Regions from separate parts of the Pseudoselenomonas caprae genome, predicted to be linked through region 2. Evidence: riboswitches for the same ligand, from Rfam matches in the RefSeq annotation. Region 2 holds a riboswitch; the other holds the start of a gene.
The links. Region 2 has a riboswitch for cobalamin ahead of nikB (nickel ABC transporter permease). Riboswitches for the same ligand answer to the same signal wherever they lie in the genome.
Positions count from the first base shown of each region.

Region 1: another riboswitch for cobalamin. It lies ahead of cobI (precorrin-2 C(20)-methyltransferase); the one in region 2 lies ahead of nikB (nickel ABC transporter permease).

Region 1 covers NZ_VTOZ01000027.1:17,711-25,567, reverse strand. Annotated here, with positions in the region: gene feoB (ferrous iron transport protein B) at 1-1,160, opposite strand, end outside; gene FZ041_RS11495 (FeoA family protein) at 1,218-1,442, opposite strand; gene FZ041_RS11490 (ABC transporter ATP-binding protein) at 1,692-2,477, opposite strand; gene FZ041_RS11485 (FecCD family ABC transporter permease) at 2,479-3,483, opposite strand; gene FZ041_RS11480 (ABC transporter substrate-binding protein) at 3,480-4,433, opposite strand; gene cobI (precorrin-2 C(20)-methyltransferase) at 4,471-5,172, opposite strand; cobalamin riboswitch at 5,300-5,473, opposite strand; gene FZ041_RS11470 (sodium ion-translocating decarboxylase subunit beta) at 5,641-6,771, opposite strand; gene FZ041_RS11465 (OadG family protein) at 6,793-7,161, opposite strand; gene FZ041_RS11460 (sirohydrochlorin cobaltochelatase) at 7,307-7,857, opposite strand, start outside.
Region 2 covers NZ_VTOZ01000035.1:122-7,978, forward strand. Annotated here, with positions in the region: partial or broken gene FZ041_RS12850 (ABC transporter substrate-binding protein) at 1-1,119, opposite strand, end outside; gene nikC (nickel transporter permease) at 1,174-1,989, opposite strand; gene nikB (nickel ABC transporter permease) at 1,986-2,894, opposite strand; cobalamin riboswitch at 3,129-3,334, opposite strand; gene hydE ([FeFe] hydrogenase H-cluster radical SAM maturase HydE) at 3,712-4,788, shown strand; gene hydG ([FeFe] hydrogenase H-cluster radical SAM maturase HydG) at 4,781-6,196, shown strand; gene FZ041_RS12875 (cytochrome b/b6 domain-containing protein) at 6,272-6,937, opposite strand; gene FZ041_RS12880 (iron hydrogenase small subunit) at 6,954-7,259, opposite strand; gene FZ041_RS12885 ([FeFe] hydrogenase, group A) at 7,273-7,857, opposite strand, start outside.

The DNA.
Region 1 (7,857 bases), on a different contig from region 2:
GCGCCGCAAGTCAAGAACGGCGTAACGAGAATCGAAACCATGCGGTCTTTCTCCGAATCGAGCGCCCTGGCACCCATGACTGCCGGAACACCGCAGCCAAAGCCCATCATCAGCGGCATGATGCCTTTGCCCGTAAGGCCGCAGCGGCGCATGATCGGGTCCATGATGAAGGCGATACGCGCCATATAGCCCGTACCATCGAGGAACGACAGGCAGAAGAACAGCACGAAAATCAGTGGTACGAACGTCAGGACTGCACCAACACCACCGATGATGCCATCGCAGACCAGCGATACCATCCACTCAGCAACGCCGGCATCCGTCAGCGCATCCGTTGCGAACTCAAGGAAATCCTCATTGATCAACGAATCGAGAGCATCCGCAATCGGCTGGCCAATCCACTCAAACGTAATCTGGAAAACAGCATACATGATAGCTAAAAAGAGCGGTAATGCCAAAACGCCATTGGCAAGGATGCGGTCAACCTTCTCCGAGAACGTTGCCCCCATGTTCTTGACCGTAACAGCCTCAGCCATAACCTGGTCAATCAACGCATAACGCGCCTCGATGATTGCTTCCTGCTTAGCATCAGCCGTCTTGTTGCTGGCCTCGATTTCCTGCACCTTGAGGATATGATCTTTGACGAGCTGGCTCGGCTCATAGTTTGCCATGACCGTCGACGTGAATACATCGAGCAGCTTTTTCGTGCTCTTGCTGCTGCGGCCAACAGTCTGGACGACCGGCATTCCCAGAGCATCCTCGAGCTTGCGGCAGTCGATCTTGATGCCGCGGCGCTCCGCATCATCCTGCATATTGAGGTCAATCAGGAGAGGAATGCCTTTTTCGAGCAGCTGTACCGTCAGGAACAGATTGCGCTCGATGTTCGAGCTGTCGACAACGTCCATGACGAGGTCAAGTTTATTGGTCGTGAGATAATCGATGACGATTTTCTCCTCCGGGGAGCGTGCGTTGACGCTGTACGTTCCCGGCAGGTCAACGATGGAAATCGCACGGTCATTGTGGCGGGTATAACCGACCTTCTTGTCGACCGTAACGCCCGGCCAGTTACCGATTTTCTGGCGGGCACCTGTGAGCTCGTTGAATATCGTCGATTTACCGGTATTCGGATTACCGGTCAATGCTACTGCTAATGTTGCCATTTTGTATCAATCGTCTCCTTTGAATTTCTATTTGACTGGTCAATTGACGGGTCAAACTCAGCCGACCTGCTCCACCGTAACCATCTCCGCATCCGCGCGGCGAAGTGCCAGATTGTAGGAGCGGACACCAATCGCGATAGGATCGCCCAGTGGCGCCGAACGCAGGACCTTTACCTTGGTTCCCGGCGTGAGCCCCATGGTCATAAGGCGTTCCTTCAGCTCACTGTCGCCAATCTGCTGGATTTTCAGCGTCATGCCAGTTTTGCCATCTTTCAAAGTCAAATCAAAAACCTCCCCATAAACTCTCATAGCCAGACACTATCGGCCTTGCTGATAATGATATTGTTTATCTTTGAGTATGATAACTCATATCATCTTCAATTGTCAAGGATTATCATTTATATTTGAGACATTTTTTCATTTTCTTTTCATTAAATTCTCATCAATACAAAATCCCCGCTGTTCTGGGCGCAAACACGCACAAAACAGCGGGGATCCGATTATTCGCTTCTATATATATGGCACAGGCCGTCAGTCTCTCACCAGGCCCACCGGCGATAACACCGCCGCTCCCTGACTATTCACGAAAACATCGGCCTTCACATGGAAGACTTCAGCCAGCATGTCCACGGTCAGGATGTCCTGTGGCCGCCCCTGCGCTGCTATGTGATGACCGGTCAATACGGCAATCTCATCAGCATACTGCAGCGCGTGGTTGATATCGTGCAGCACCATGATGACAGTCATGCCATAATCGCGATTGATTTTAGCGACTATGTCCATGACCTCCAGCTGATGGGCAATATCGAGATACGTCGTCGGCTCGTCAAGCAGCAGGATCTCTGGCTGCTGGGCAAGCGCCATCGCCAGAAACGCCCGCTGCCGCTCGCCACCTGATAACGTCTGCACCTGACGCGCCGCAAATTGCTCCGTATGCGTGACTGCCATCGCCCACTCGACCGCCTCGCGATCTGCCTTGGCATCGCTGGCACGAAACCAGCTGCGATACGGAAAGCGCCCGTAGTCTACCAGCTGCTGCACCGTCGTATCAGGCGGTGCCGTCGCGCCTTGCGGCAGGATGGCCAGCCTGCGCGCGATATCCCGCCGTGAAAGCCTGCGGATATCCACCGCATCAAGCTGGACACTGCCCGTATAGTCCGTGCGCAGCCCTGCTGCGGTCTTCAGCAGCGTCGACTTGCCCGCCCCATTCGGTCCGATGATTGCCGTGCGCTTTCCTGCCGCAAAGTCAATCGATAAATCATGCAGGATGTCCTTATGCGCAATCCTGACGCTCAGATTCTTGATGGAAAGTGTCATATCAAAGCTCCCTTCTGAGCAGGAACAGGAAGAACGGCGCACCGAGCACTGCCATGATGATACCGACAGGCAGCTCCACCGGTGCAAAAGCCGTGCGCGCAAACGTATCGCTAAACATCACGACCGCTGCGCCCAAAAGCGCCGCTGCCGGCAGCAGGAAGCGATAGTCCGAGCCCACCAGCAGCCGCGCAGCATGGGGGACAATAAGGCCGACAAACCCCAATAGGCCGACCACTGACACGGCACTTGCCGCGAGCAATGCCGCGACCGCCGTCGCCAAAAGCCGCGTCCGTTCCACGGACAGGCCAAGACCGCGGGCCAGCTCATCCCCGAGCTGGAGAATATTGAGCTGCCGCGCGAGTACCAGCGCCAGCACCAGCCCGGCCAGCGTATAGGGCCAAAGCAGCTCGACATGCGGCCAGCTGCGCGCCGACAGTCCGCCGACCATCCACATCAGCGCACTATGGACCCTGTCACTGTAAAAAATCATCATCGCCGAAATCCCTGCGCCGAAAAAGGCTGACACAGCGACGCCCGCCAGGATGATGCGGATTGGCCGGATACCGTTCTTCCAGGCCAGAAGATAGATGAGCATAGCTGCTCCCATCGCTCCAGCAAACGCCACTGGCATGATAAGCCAGCTGTGTTCTGGCAGTGCGAGCATGATGACAATGCCCGCCAGCCCTGCCCCCGATGATATGCCGATGATATGCGGATCAGCCAGCGGATTTTTCATGATGGCCTGCAAGATAGCTCCCGACAACGACAGATTGATGCCGACAAAGGCGGCAACGATAGTGCGTGGCAAACGGATATTCATCAGGATCTGCTGATGGGTGCCAGCACTGTCCCCTAAAAGCGCAGCGGCAATCTCTGCCAATGGAATGGGAACGGAACCTTTCATTATGCTGATGATGCCGCCCAGACATGCCAAAACGGCAAATACCACTAATAGTGATATCCGCCGCTTTACCAGACGGTCCGATTCAGCCGGCATTTTTTTCATTTGGCAAACACCTCAGGATAAACGCATCTGGCCATCGCCTCGACGGCCTCCGGATAATGGATGCCGGGGCTCAACAGGAAAAGATCCTGCGGCAAATAGTAGACACGCCCCTCACGTACAGCCGCGACCGACTGCCAGGCAGGGCTGCCCTTCATCGTTGCATCCATCTCGCTCTTGATGGCATCCAGCTTGCCCATGCTTGTGACAAAGATGAGCTCCGGATTCTGGGCGACGAGATTTTCCAGACTGTACGGTGCTGCATCGGGATTCTTCTCCAGCGGTGCCGTGCCACTGGCTACATTCTCCCAGCCCAGCATCTTCGCCACCGATCCGGCAATGCTGCCCTCAAGCTGCACCGTAAGGCCCTGGCTTGTACTATGGATGACAGATACGCGGCGCTTGTCCTGCGGAATCTTATCCTTGACCGACTGGATTTTCGCATCCATGTCAGCAATCAGCTTGTCGCCTTTGTCCTTGGCGCCCGTCACCTGCGCCAGAATGCCGACCTCGCGCTTGACATCCTCATAGCTCTTCATATCGAGCACCAAAGTACGGATGCCATTGCTCTCCAGCGCATCGACGAGCTTCTCGTTCATACCTTTATTGACAATGACAAGATCCGGCTCACAGGCCAGCACTTTCTCGGCATCAATCTGATAGACCTTACCGACGCTGGTGAGCTCCTTGGCGTAATCCGGCATCTTGGTCTTGGAATCCGGACGGCCGACAACCAATGCTGCGCCATCGACGGACTCCAATGGCTCCAAAAACGATGCTGAGGTCACGACAATACGCTTCGGCTTTTGGGGAAGCACGACCTCGCGGCCCAAATCATCGGTAATGACCGCATACGCCTTGGCGGAACTGCCGTCCGTGGCAGCAGGCTGCGGTCCACAGCCTGCTGCCAGCATAACCAGTGCCGCCATAAGCAAGAACAGGATTTTTTTCATGATAGAAAACTTCCCTTCTATATATCAACCATCCCGCTTAGTTTTTCCGCGTCAGGATAGTCGATAAGTAATTCAGTTTTTCCTCTTTATGCGCCTCGATGTCCTCGATGATGCGTTCATCGGGAAGACCTGCACGGCTTACGAGCACAGCCTGCTTGGCCATATCGTTGCGGGCCAGCATATCCGTGATTTCAGCGAAATTCTTGTACACCTTCATGAGCACGACATTATCGGCCGACTGCACAGCTTTTTCGACCTTCTCCGGCGAAGCTGTTGCCGGCACGATGCTAAGCACATCGTCGCCCTCAACGATCGGATACCCCATCTGGCTGCCGATTGCCGCAAATGCCGGAATGCCCGGGATTGTCTGGATTTCGATATCTTCATGCTCCAGCAAGCGGTAAACATAGATGTATGTGCTATAAAACATCGGATCGCCGAGCGTCAGGAAAGCCACATTCTTGCCCGCCTTCAAAAGTGCCAGGATTTCCTTCTTATTCGACTCCCAGGCATCGGTATTGTTCTCTGCAAACCCCTTGACCATCGGGAATACCTGATAGACAATCTCGATATCCTTCTTCAGATATGGTTTGGCAATCGAAAGCGCCACACTGCCATCCTTCTTCTCTGTCTTCGGTGCAATCAGCACATCAACCTTCTCGATGGCACGGATTGCCTTGATTGTCAAGAGCTCCGGATCGCCAGGGCCCACACCAATACCATAAAAAATTCCGCTCATACTTCTGATAACCTCCACCTGCTACTTGGTTTACACCATAAAAAAAGCCTTCTCCACGCAGAGAAGGGACTCCACTATACGCCGAATCCCCTCCCCATCGTTCGTAGGTGCGAAAGCCTGCACTTTCACGGTGATTTTCAGACTGGCAGTTCTCCTGACTCTGCCTCATCAAACCTCAAGCCTTCCCAGCAAACTGCCAGTGACATATTATGAGATTCTCCGCATTACAGTGGCGTGACCGTACCGGCATCGCACCGGTTTCTCTATTAAGCCTCACGGCACCCGTCCATTTACAAATTTTACACCGATGCATACGGCCTGTCAATCGACAGCACTGGCACCTTTATGTTCAAATTGCAGAGTGTCCGTAAGCGCAGAAATCAGAAAGAACGCAGAAACCTGCAATTCGGTAAAGCAAAAGCCCGCTGACTCATATCTTGAATCAGCGGGCTTACCTATTCTATGAACTTATTTGAGCATAGCCAGCATCGTACCAGCAGCTACTGCCGTACCGATGACGCCAGCAACGTTCGGGCCCATGGCATGCATGAGCAGGTAGTTGCCCGGTTTTGCCTTCATGCCAACCACCTGGCTGACGCGTGCTGCCATCGGCACTGCCGATACACCAGCCGAGCCGATCAGCGGGTTGATCTTCCAGCCGGACACACGGCACATGATCTTGCCGAACAGGACACCGCCAGCCGTACCAGCGATGAAAGCCACAAGGCCAAGGCCGATGATCATGAGCGTCTGCGGAACGAGGAAGTCATCGGCATTCATCGTCATGCCAGTACCCGTTGCGAGGAAAATCGTAACGATGTTGCAGAGCGAATTCTGCGCCGTATCCGAGAGGCGGTCCATGACGCCGGACTCACGGAACAAGTTGCCGAGCATCAAGCAGCCAAGCAGCGACGCGATTGGCGGCAGCAGCAGGCTGATGACGATTGCAGCAACGATTGGGAAGCAGACACGCTCGAACTTCGTAACCGGACGCAACTGCTCCATGGCCACCTCACGCTCTTTCTGCGACGTCAAGAGCTTCATGATCGGCGGCTGGATCAGCGGAACCAGCGACATGTAGGAGTAAGCGGCTACGGCAATCGCGCCCAGGAGGTGCGGTGCCATCTGGATGGAAAGATAGATAGCCGTCGGGCCATCAGCACCACCGATGATGCCGATAGCGCCAGCTTCCTGTACGTTGAAGCCCAGGAGCATTGCGCCGACGAGGGCGACGAAGACACCGATCTGTGCAGCTGCCCCCAGGAGCAGGGTAACCGGGCGGGCGAGCAGCGGGCCGAAGTCCGTCATCGCACCGATGCCCAGGAAGATCAGCGGCGGGAAAATCTCATTGGCGATACCATAGTGGATAGCCTGCATAAGGCCCGGCTCCGTGAAGAAGCCCGTGCGCGGGAAGTTTGCCAGCACGCAGCCGAAGGCGATCGGCCCCAGGAGCAGCGGCTCAAACTCCTTGACAATGGCCATATAGAGCAGCAGCAAACCCACGAGGATCATGATGCCATTGCCCATGGTGAATGCCGAAAAACCGCTGTCAGCCCAAACCGACTGCAGGGAAACGGCAAATGCATTCAAAAGTTCCATAATATTTCCTCCTTCCCTGCCTTAGCCCCGGTTTGCCATCTGTGCACGGCCGGAATTTTTCCAAGCATCACGCGGCAACGGGCGAATCGCACGAACCTGCTCCATGCCATAGCCATAGCTGGCAATCGCTGCAGCGATGACGGCGACGATCTCCGGGGAAATCCCCTCCTCGGCAGCTGCCGTCCCGGCTGCCGGCGCGCTTTCCACAGGCGCAGCAGCTGCTTCTGCCGGTGCGGGTGCGGCCTCTTCCTGCTTTTCCTGTTTCGGTTTCGTCGGATCGATGATGTGGATCAGATTGATGACAAGACCCAAAACCGTCAGAACCAGGAATACGACCGTCATGTTGATCAGCATGATGATCAAAGGATTCGTTGTTACTGGATGTGACATACACTCACCTCATTCAAATTAAACGATAATGCCTATATTGGGGGCTGTTGGTTAATTTATATTATAGAGGAATTTTCAAAAAATAAAAATATTTATATCGAATTCATATGATAGCCGAAAGTTATCCGAAAATTCCTCTTATCTTTTACCATTTGACTGCTGCCAGCGCCTGGCGCACCTTCTGGGCATAGAGTGCCCGGAAGGCTGGATGCTCACCCAGGCCGCGCATATCCGTCCGCACCGCAAAGCCTGCTGCCACGAGCTGGCTTTGCCAGGAGTCCGGATTGCTGCCGGCCATATCACGCGTGACATGGCTACCGCCGGAGAGGAGCAGCGGGGCCAGCAGCAACTTCCTGCTGCCGCGCTGCCGCAGGCGCTCCCTGACCATCGCCAGGTTCGGCGTATCCATCGGCTCCAGCACGCCGACATGCACCGGCAGCTGGCGGTCATCTGCCACCTGCTGCAGACGCTCATAAACCGGATTGTGCCGGTGCGGCGAGCCATGCCCGAACAGCACGAGCTCTTCCCCAGGCATCAGGCCCAGCGCCGGCAGGACAGCATCCAGCACGCGCCCATAGTCAGCCGGTTCTGCGAACACAGGCTGGCCGACGGCAAGCCCCGCAGGAAACAGCGCAGTTGCCTCATCGGCGGCCGCGCAGACCTTGTGGTCAAACTCCTCGCCAGGCGTCAGGTGAG
Region 2 (7,857 bases):
CAGCTCAGCCCGGCTGTTGTAGATAACAAAGTCCAGCTTGAGCGGCTGGCCATCCTTTTCGCGGATCCCATCACCATCGCTGTCTCTCCAGCCGGCCTCATCAAGCAGACGGGCAGCACGCTCCGGATCATAGGCATTCGGGTCAGTGAGCTGATCGAACCCATAATCCATGGACGGCGGCACCGGCGCCTTGCCTGCCATGAACGTCCCTTTCAGCAGCACTTTGTTATAGGTTTCGCGATTACAGCCACAGATGAGCGCAGCGCGCACCTTCGGATCTTTGAGTATCCCTTTCTGATTCAGACGGGCCAATACCGTACGCAGGGACGAGATCTCGTCTACCACATACTGGCTATTGTTGCGGAAGGTGTCGATATCGCCAGCTGCAATATTCACAGCCATATCCACGTCCCCGGACTGCAAGGCCATGGCCCGGGTATTGGGATCATCGATGCTCGGGATCTCCACCGTCTCAAACGGCACCTCACCAGCCCAATAGTTGGGATTCTTCTTCATGACAGCTTTTTCTTTGACAAAGGACTCTACCATATACGGGCCAGTACAGATGGGGCCTTCCTTGGCAAAATCACGGCCAGCCTCGGCCTTCGTATCCACCACGATGAACAATGGATCTGCCAGGAAGCCCATGAGATTCGGCATCGGTTTTTCCGTCGTGATGATAAGATTCTGCCCTTCGGCCCGGATTTCCTTATACTTGAAGAATGTCTCCGCACGATTGTTCTTGGCAAAAACGCGTTCCAGTGATGCCTTGACAGCCTCGGCCGTCAGTTCATCCCCATTGGAGAATTTCACGCCATCACGGATCTTGATGGTCCATGTCAGATGGTCGTCACTGATTGACCATTTCTCCGCCAGCCACGGCTGCACATTCATCTTCTCATCAAACTTTGTCAGGCACTCACCCAGACCATAGCGCATGACTACCCAGCCAAAATAGTTCTGCGTCGGCTCCAGGGTATCAGCAAAATTCGTCACACCAACCTTCAGTATGCCCTTCTGCACCGACTCATTGCCAGCCGTACTACCGCAGCCAGCAATCAGCGCAGCAGCGGCAATCCCGCACAAACCCACGCTTACAGCCCGCCAAAGTTTCTTCATTCTGCTTTTTTCCATGAAAATATCATCCTCTCCACAACATGACTAAATCACATCTCAGTTCTGACGCGGATCCAAAACATCGCGCAAACTGTCTCCCCACAGGTTGAACACCGCAACTACCAAAAAGATAGCCAAGCCTGGATAAACCATCAACCACGGTGCCGATTGGATATATTGCCGCCCCTCATTGAGCATTAATCCCCACTCTGGTATTGGCGGCTGAGCCCCAAAGCCCAAAAACGACAGCCCTGCAATCTCCATCATCATCGTGCCGATATCCATCGCCGCCGTGATGACTACCAGCGGCAACGTATTCGGCAGGATATGGCGCCACAAGATCATCGGCGTCCGCGTGCCGCTGAGACGGGCCGCCAGCACAAAATCCTGCTGCCGGAGCTTGAGCACCAGACTGCGCACCAGGCGCGCATATTTCGCCCAGCTTACCACCAGCAGCGCCATGATGGTATTGATGATACTGCCACCAAGTATTCCCGCAATGGCAATCGCCAGCACAATCCCAGGGAATGACAGCATCATATCCGCCAGCCGCATGAAGACCATCTCCACACGGCCGCCAAAATAACCGGCCAATGTGCCTACCAGCGACCCCGTCAAAGCCACCAGTACCACCAGGCAGAGCGTCATAAACAACGACGTCTGCGTGCCGCAGATGATCCGCGAAAAAATATCGCGGCCCAGCTTATCCGTCCCCAGCCAATGCTCAGCCGACGATGGCTGCAAGGCCAGCTGCATATTGCTGGCCAGCGGATCTTGCGGTGTCAGGTAAGGAGCAAACAATGCCACCAGCACGATAAGTGACACCAGCGCCGTATAAAAGGAAAACAACTTGTGCTCCCAAATAAGCGTCATCTTCGTACCTCCCTTCTAAGGCGCGGATTCAGATAAGTATACGACAGATCGACCAAAAAATTGATGGACATATAGACCAGGGAAATCCAAAGGACAAAGCCCTCGATAAGCGGATAATCACGCATCGTGATAGCCCGCACCGCCATGTTGCCGATCCCCGGCCATGAAAATACGATTTCGACTACGGCTACACCGCCTAGCAGCCACCCCATCGACATCCCCAACAACGTGATCAATGGCAACATCGCATTGGGCAGGACATGTTTCCAAAGGATTGCCATCTCCGACAATCCCCGAGCCCTGATTCCCGTGACATAGTCTTGATTCAGTTCTTCCAATACCACCGTACGGACCTGCCGCATGTATTTCGATGACATATAGATTGCCAGTGTCAAAGCAGGCAGCACGATTCCCGCCGCCGTGACTTCCGACTGCGCAATGGGAAACAGGCGCAGCTTCAAACCGAATACATATAGCAGCAACAATCCCAGCCAAAAACTTGGCATCGATACACCGATAAAGGACAACCCCCGCACGAGATGGTCTGGCAGCCTGTTCCGCTTCACAGCCGATAAGATCCCCAGCGGCAGCGAAATCAGCACCACTAGGACCATCGTGACAAATGCCAGAAGCAACGTCCCTTTGAACCCCTCCAGCAATTTTGCTGTAACCGGTTTCTTCGCAGAGTAAGACATACCCATATTTCCCTGCAAAACACCAGCCGCCCAATTCCCATACTGGACCAGGAACGGCTTATCGAGCCCCAGCTCATGCCGCGTCTGAGCCAGCGTCTCCTCCGACACGATCGTATCCGAAGCTTCCAGCAGCATCGAAGCCGGATCACCAGGTGCCAGCCAGGTCAGGCAAAAAGTCAGGAAGCTGACACCAATGACCGTCACCACCATCTGCAAAAGGCGGCTCCCATATGATTGCAACCACAACATCTCCCTCTCACCTCCACAAACAGATAAAAACCAATGTCACTGAACTCTTATCCATAAACAGCGTCCCTCTTCTCCCTTCCCCGCCCGCACACCGGACAGGCATAAAAAAAACCTGTCTGCAAAATGCAGACAGGCCAGGAATATCCAGAGCACGAATCTCCTCCGAAAATCCCCTCCCTATCGCTCGCAGGTCAAACGGTGATTGTCAATCAGGCAGTTCTCCTGGCTCCAGTTCATCATGATTGCTGCGCCTTCCCAAGAAAATCATTCCTCAGTGACCGGGATACCCTCAAAAGTGGCATCCACGAAGCAGCATCACTCGCTGTTACAGTGGCGGGACCGCGCCGGACTTTACCGGCTTCCCTATTAAGTCTTGCGACACCTGATCCATACTTTATGATATTGCATATCATATGCAAAAATATGCGAAAACATTGTAATTATACCATTTTCTGAACTGCGTGTCAAAACTAGACAAATTCCCTAAACCGCTTAAAAATTATGTTTTTATCCCCCCGGGGAGCTTCACACCCCCATTAATATTTTTTATAATAAAACTAATCGTAAGATATATTCCATTCACTAATCCAGAGGCTCAACTGTTTTAGCTGGAATGTATATGCAGAGAATAACTTCCCGTTTGTCTACTGCAATATATAGGCGCCGTGCATCAGTATGATTATTATCAATGGATACGATGCACGGCGTCTTATTTCCCTATTTTTCGTGTTATAATGGAAAAACAACGAATACTTCAGCAACCATCCGAGGCTAGACTATGAACAGGAAAAACTTGCTTGACCAGTTGGCTCATACCCATACCCTCGCCTTCGAAGACTTCATCGATCTGCTTGCACACCAAGATGAAGAATTGCAGGCATACGCAGCCGGACTGGCCGTCAAAACAACACAGTGCTATTACGGCAACAAGGTTTTCAGCCGCGGCCTGATCGAATTCACGAACATCTGCCAAAACAACTGCTATTACTGCGGCATCCGTGCCAGCAATGAAAACGTCCAGCGGTACCGGCTGAGTGATGAACAGATCCTGCAATGTGCCGCCACCGGCTATGAACTGGGCTTCCGCACCTTCGTCCTGCAAGGCGGCGAGGATCCCTACTACACCGACGACAGGATCTGCCATCTGGTGCAGCAGCTCAAGTACAAACATCCCGATTGCGCCATCACCTTGTCCATTGGCGAAAAGAGCCCAGAAAGCTATAAGCGCTACCGGCAGGCAGGGGCCGAGCGCTACCTTCTGCGCCATGAAACCGCAACGCCTGCGCATTACCATAAGCTCCACCCGCCGTCCATGAGTGCCGAAAACCGCTACGGCTGTCTCCGCACCTTGAAAGCGCTCGGTTTCCAGACGGGCGCCGGCTTCATGGTCGGCTCACCATGGCAGACATCGGAAGATCTGGCCCGCGACCTCATCTTCCTCCACGAGCTTCAGCCGGAGATGGTAGGCATCGGCCCCTTCATCCCCGCCGCAGGAACACCGTTTGCCCAGCAGCCAGCCGGCACCTTAGACCAGACGCTGTTCCTGCTGAGCCTCATCCGGCTGCTGCTGCCAGAAGTGCTGCTGCCAGCCACCACGGCCTTGGGCACGATCGATCCCCGCGGCCGCGAAAAGGGCATCCTGGCTGGTGCCAACGTAGTCATGCCCAACCTTTCCCCCCGGAACGTCCGGGCAAAATACCAGCTCTACGACAACAAGATCTGCACTGGGGAAGAAGCTGCTGAATGCATTGTCTGCCTAACCAAACGAATGAAATCCGTCGGCCGTGAGCTGGCCGTCGACCGGGGCGACAATGTCCGCTATATGAAAATGAAGGAGGAACCATACTGTGTATAATCCCAAATCGAGCAAAGCCGCAGAATTCATCGACCACGAGGAAATCCTCGCCTCCCTTGAATATGCTGACCAAAACAAGAACAATGCTGAACTCATCGATTCCATCCTCGCGAAAGCCAAGGAATGCAAAGGCCTTGACCATCGCGAAGCATCGGTTCTATTGGCCTGTGAGATCCCCGAAAAAAATGAGGAGATCTTCAAGCTTGCCGAGGACATCAAAAAGCAATTCTACGGCAACCGCATCGTGCTGTTCGCTCCGCTTTACCTGTCCAACTACTGCATCAATGGCTGCGTCTACTGCCCCTATCACGGGGTCAACAAAACCATCCCACGCGTAAAGCTTACGCAGGAACAGATCCGCGACGAAGTCATCGCCCTGCAGGATATGGGCCATAAGCGCCTGGCCATCGAAGCCGGTGAAGACCCGGTCAACAACCCGATCGAGTATATCCTCGACTCCATCCATACGATCTACTCGGTCAAACACAAGAATGGCGCCATCCGCCGTGTCAACGTCAACATCGCCGCCACCACGGTGGAAAACTACCGCAAGCTCCACGAAGCTGGCATCGGCACCTACATCCTGTTCCAGGAGACCTATCACAAGGATTCCTATGAGAAGCTCCATCCGACGGGACCGAAACACGACTACGCCTACCACACCGAAGCCATGGACCGCGCCATGGAAGGCGGCATCGACGACGTCGGCCTTGGTGTACTCTTTGGCCTAGACAAATACCGCTACGAATACGCTGGCCTTTTGATGCATGCGGAACATCTCGAAGCCACCTTCGGCGTTGGCCCCCACACGATTTCCGTGCCGCGCATCTGCCCGGCTGACGATATCGACGTGAATACCTTCAGCAACGCCATCGACGACGATACCTTCGCCAAGATTGTTGCCTGCATAAGGATTGCCGTTCCCTACACGGGCATGATTGTCTCGACGCGCGAATCCCAGAAATCCCGCGAACGCGTCCTGCATCTTGGCATCTCCCAGATTTCCGGAGGTTCCAGAACCTCCGTTGGCGGCTACACCCAGGAAGAACGCCCCGACGAAACGGCTCAGTTCGATGTGTCGGATACCCGCAGTCTCGACGATGTCATGAAATGGCTCATCGACATGGACTACGTACCATCCTTCTGCACGGCCTGCTACCGTGAAGGCCGCACCGGCGACCGCTTCATGGCCCTATGCAAGGCAAAGCAGATTCAGAACTGCTGCCTGCCCAATGCCCTGATGACCCTCAAGGAATATCTCGAGGATTATGCCTCCCCGGAAACGAAAGCTGCCGGCGAGAAACTGATTGCGAAAAACATCCCCGATGTAACCAATCCCGCCGCCCGCAAGACTCTGTCCGAACGCCTGCAGAAAATCGAACAGGGCGAACGCGACTTCCGTTTTTAAGCCTATAATGGATTCATGAAAACGCCCCTATAACTGAGCTTCAATGCTCAGTTATAGGGGCGTTCGTATTCTCAATCAGTCTTTGATTTTTTCGATTTCATTCTGGGTCCAGAGCGGATGATGATGTGCGGCGTGTTTGGCATTGATGGTGCCATCACCGAACATGCTGCAGAACTCCGGCCAGTTGTAGATGCCGAGGGGAATATGTCCCCCGCAGACGCAAAGGAACAGGCCCAGGCCAACAATCAGATGAATGCGATCTGCATAGTAGGCAATCTCCTTCGGAACCAGCGGCAGGGCAAAGTAGAGCACCGCACCCGTAAGGATGATGAGCAATGTACCGAAAAATACCATGATACCCATCATTTTCTGACCCGAGTTGATTTTGCCCATCGGCGGTACATCGATTTCCTGCAGGAAAATCATTTTCTGCGGATAACCGCCACCGACTTTCATCCATTCAATATCCTGCTTCGTCCAATGGAAGGCCTCGCGCCAAAACGCTACTACGCGTCCTGGGCAGAGCAGGAAAAACAACGTGCAGGCTATCATGAGAATCCATGCACCTACGATATGAACCTGCATCGTCAGATGCATTGCTGCTTCCCCAAACGGACGGAAAAACAGGATCACACCGGTAAGTCCTGCTGGCAAAAACCCCAGTACCAGACACCAGTGGAACAAGCGGACAGGTAAGCTATGATGAAGAATCCGTTCATTTCCTTTAAAGTTGTTATCCATCACAATCCCACCTTTCTTACAGGACACTGCGGTCTACATAATGCGTATGGAAAAGCTCTTCCGCCAGTGGACTCAGTGGCTGGAAGTTCATTTTCTTGTACATATTGAGCAGACTCTGGTTATGATGGCTCTGGCGTTTTGCCTGCTTTTCATCATCCTGATAAAGCCCTGCCGTACGCATCTTGATGTATTTCGTGCGGTCGACAATGAGATCCGTCACCGTATAGGCACCGGTCCAGAGGAATGCCGCAATGACGCCGGCAAAACCGAGGAATTCGCGGCGGTTGATCTTTACTTCTTTTTCTTTATAGGAATATCTCATAACGCACCTCCTATCACCATGGCAAGATAGCCTTGAACTTGCCGGTCCAGGACGTTCCCATCGGGTTGATTGGCTGGCCGCCGCCGTTTACGCAGCCGCCCGGACAGTTCATGACCTCGATGAAATGATACGGGCTGCTCCCAGCTTCGATTTCAGCCAACAGTGGCTCGACATTTTTCGTCCCATGGACAACCGCGATCTTCAGCGTGATTTCCTGGCCATTGTCCTTGAGCTTGAGCGGGATATCCGCCGTCTTGACCTCCTTGAGGCCGCGGACAGGCGCATAGCGGAGCTCACCGAGCTCCTCCCCCGTCAGGACGAAGTAAGCCGTGCGCAGGGCAGCTTCCATGACGCCGCCCGTTGCACCAAAAATCGTACCTGCGCCTGTATACTCAGCCAGTGGGTTGTCTTTCTCCTCAGCCGGCTCCACATTGCGGACATCGATATTGAGCTTCTTCAGCAGACGCGCCAGGTCGCGGGTCGTCAGGACGACATCGGTATCCTGATACGTTGCCGTATGGCCTTTCTTCTTCCAGTAATCAGCAGCTGCCGTGAACTCCGGCCGCGATGCTTCGAGTTTCTTCGCCGTGCAAGGATA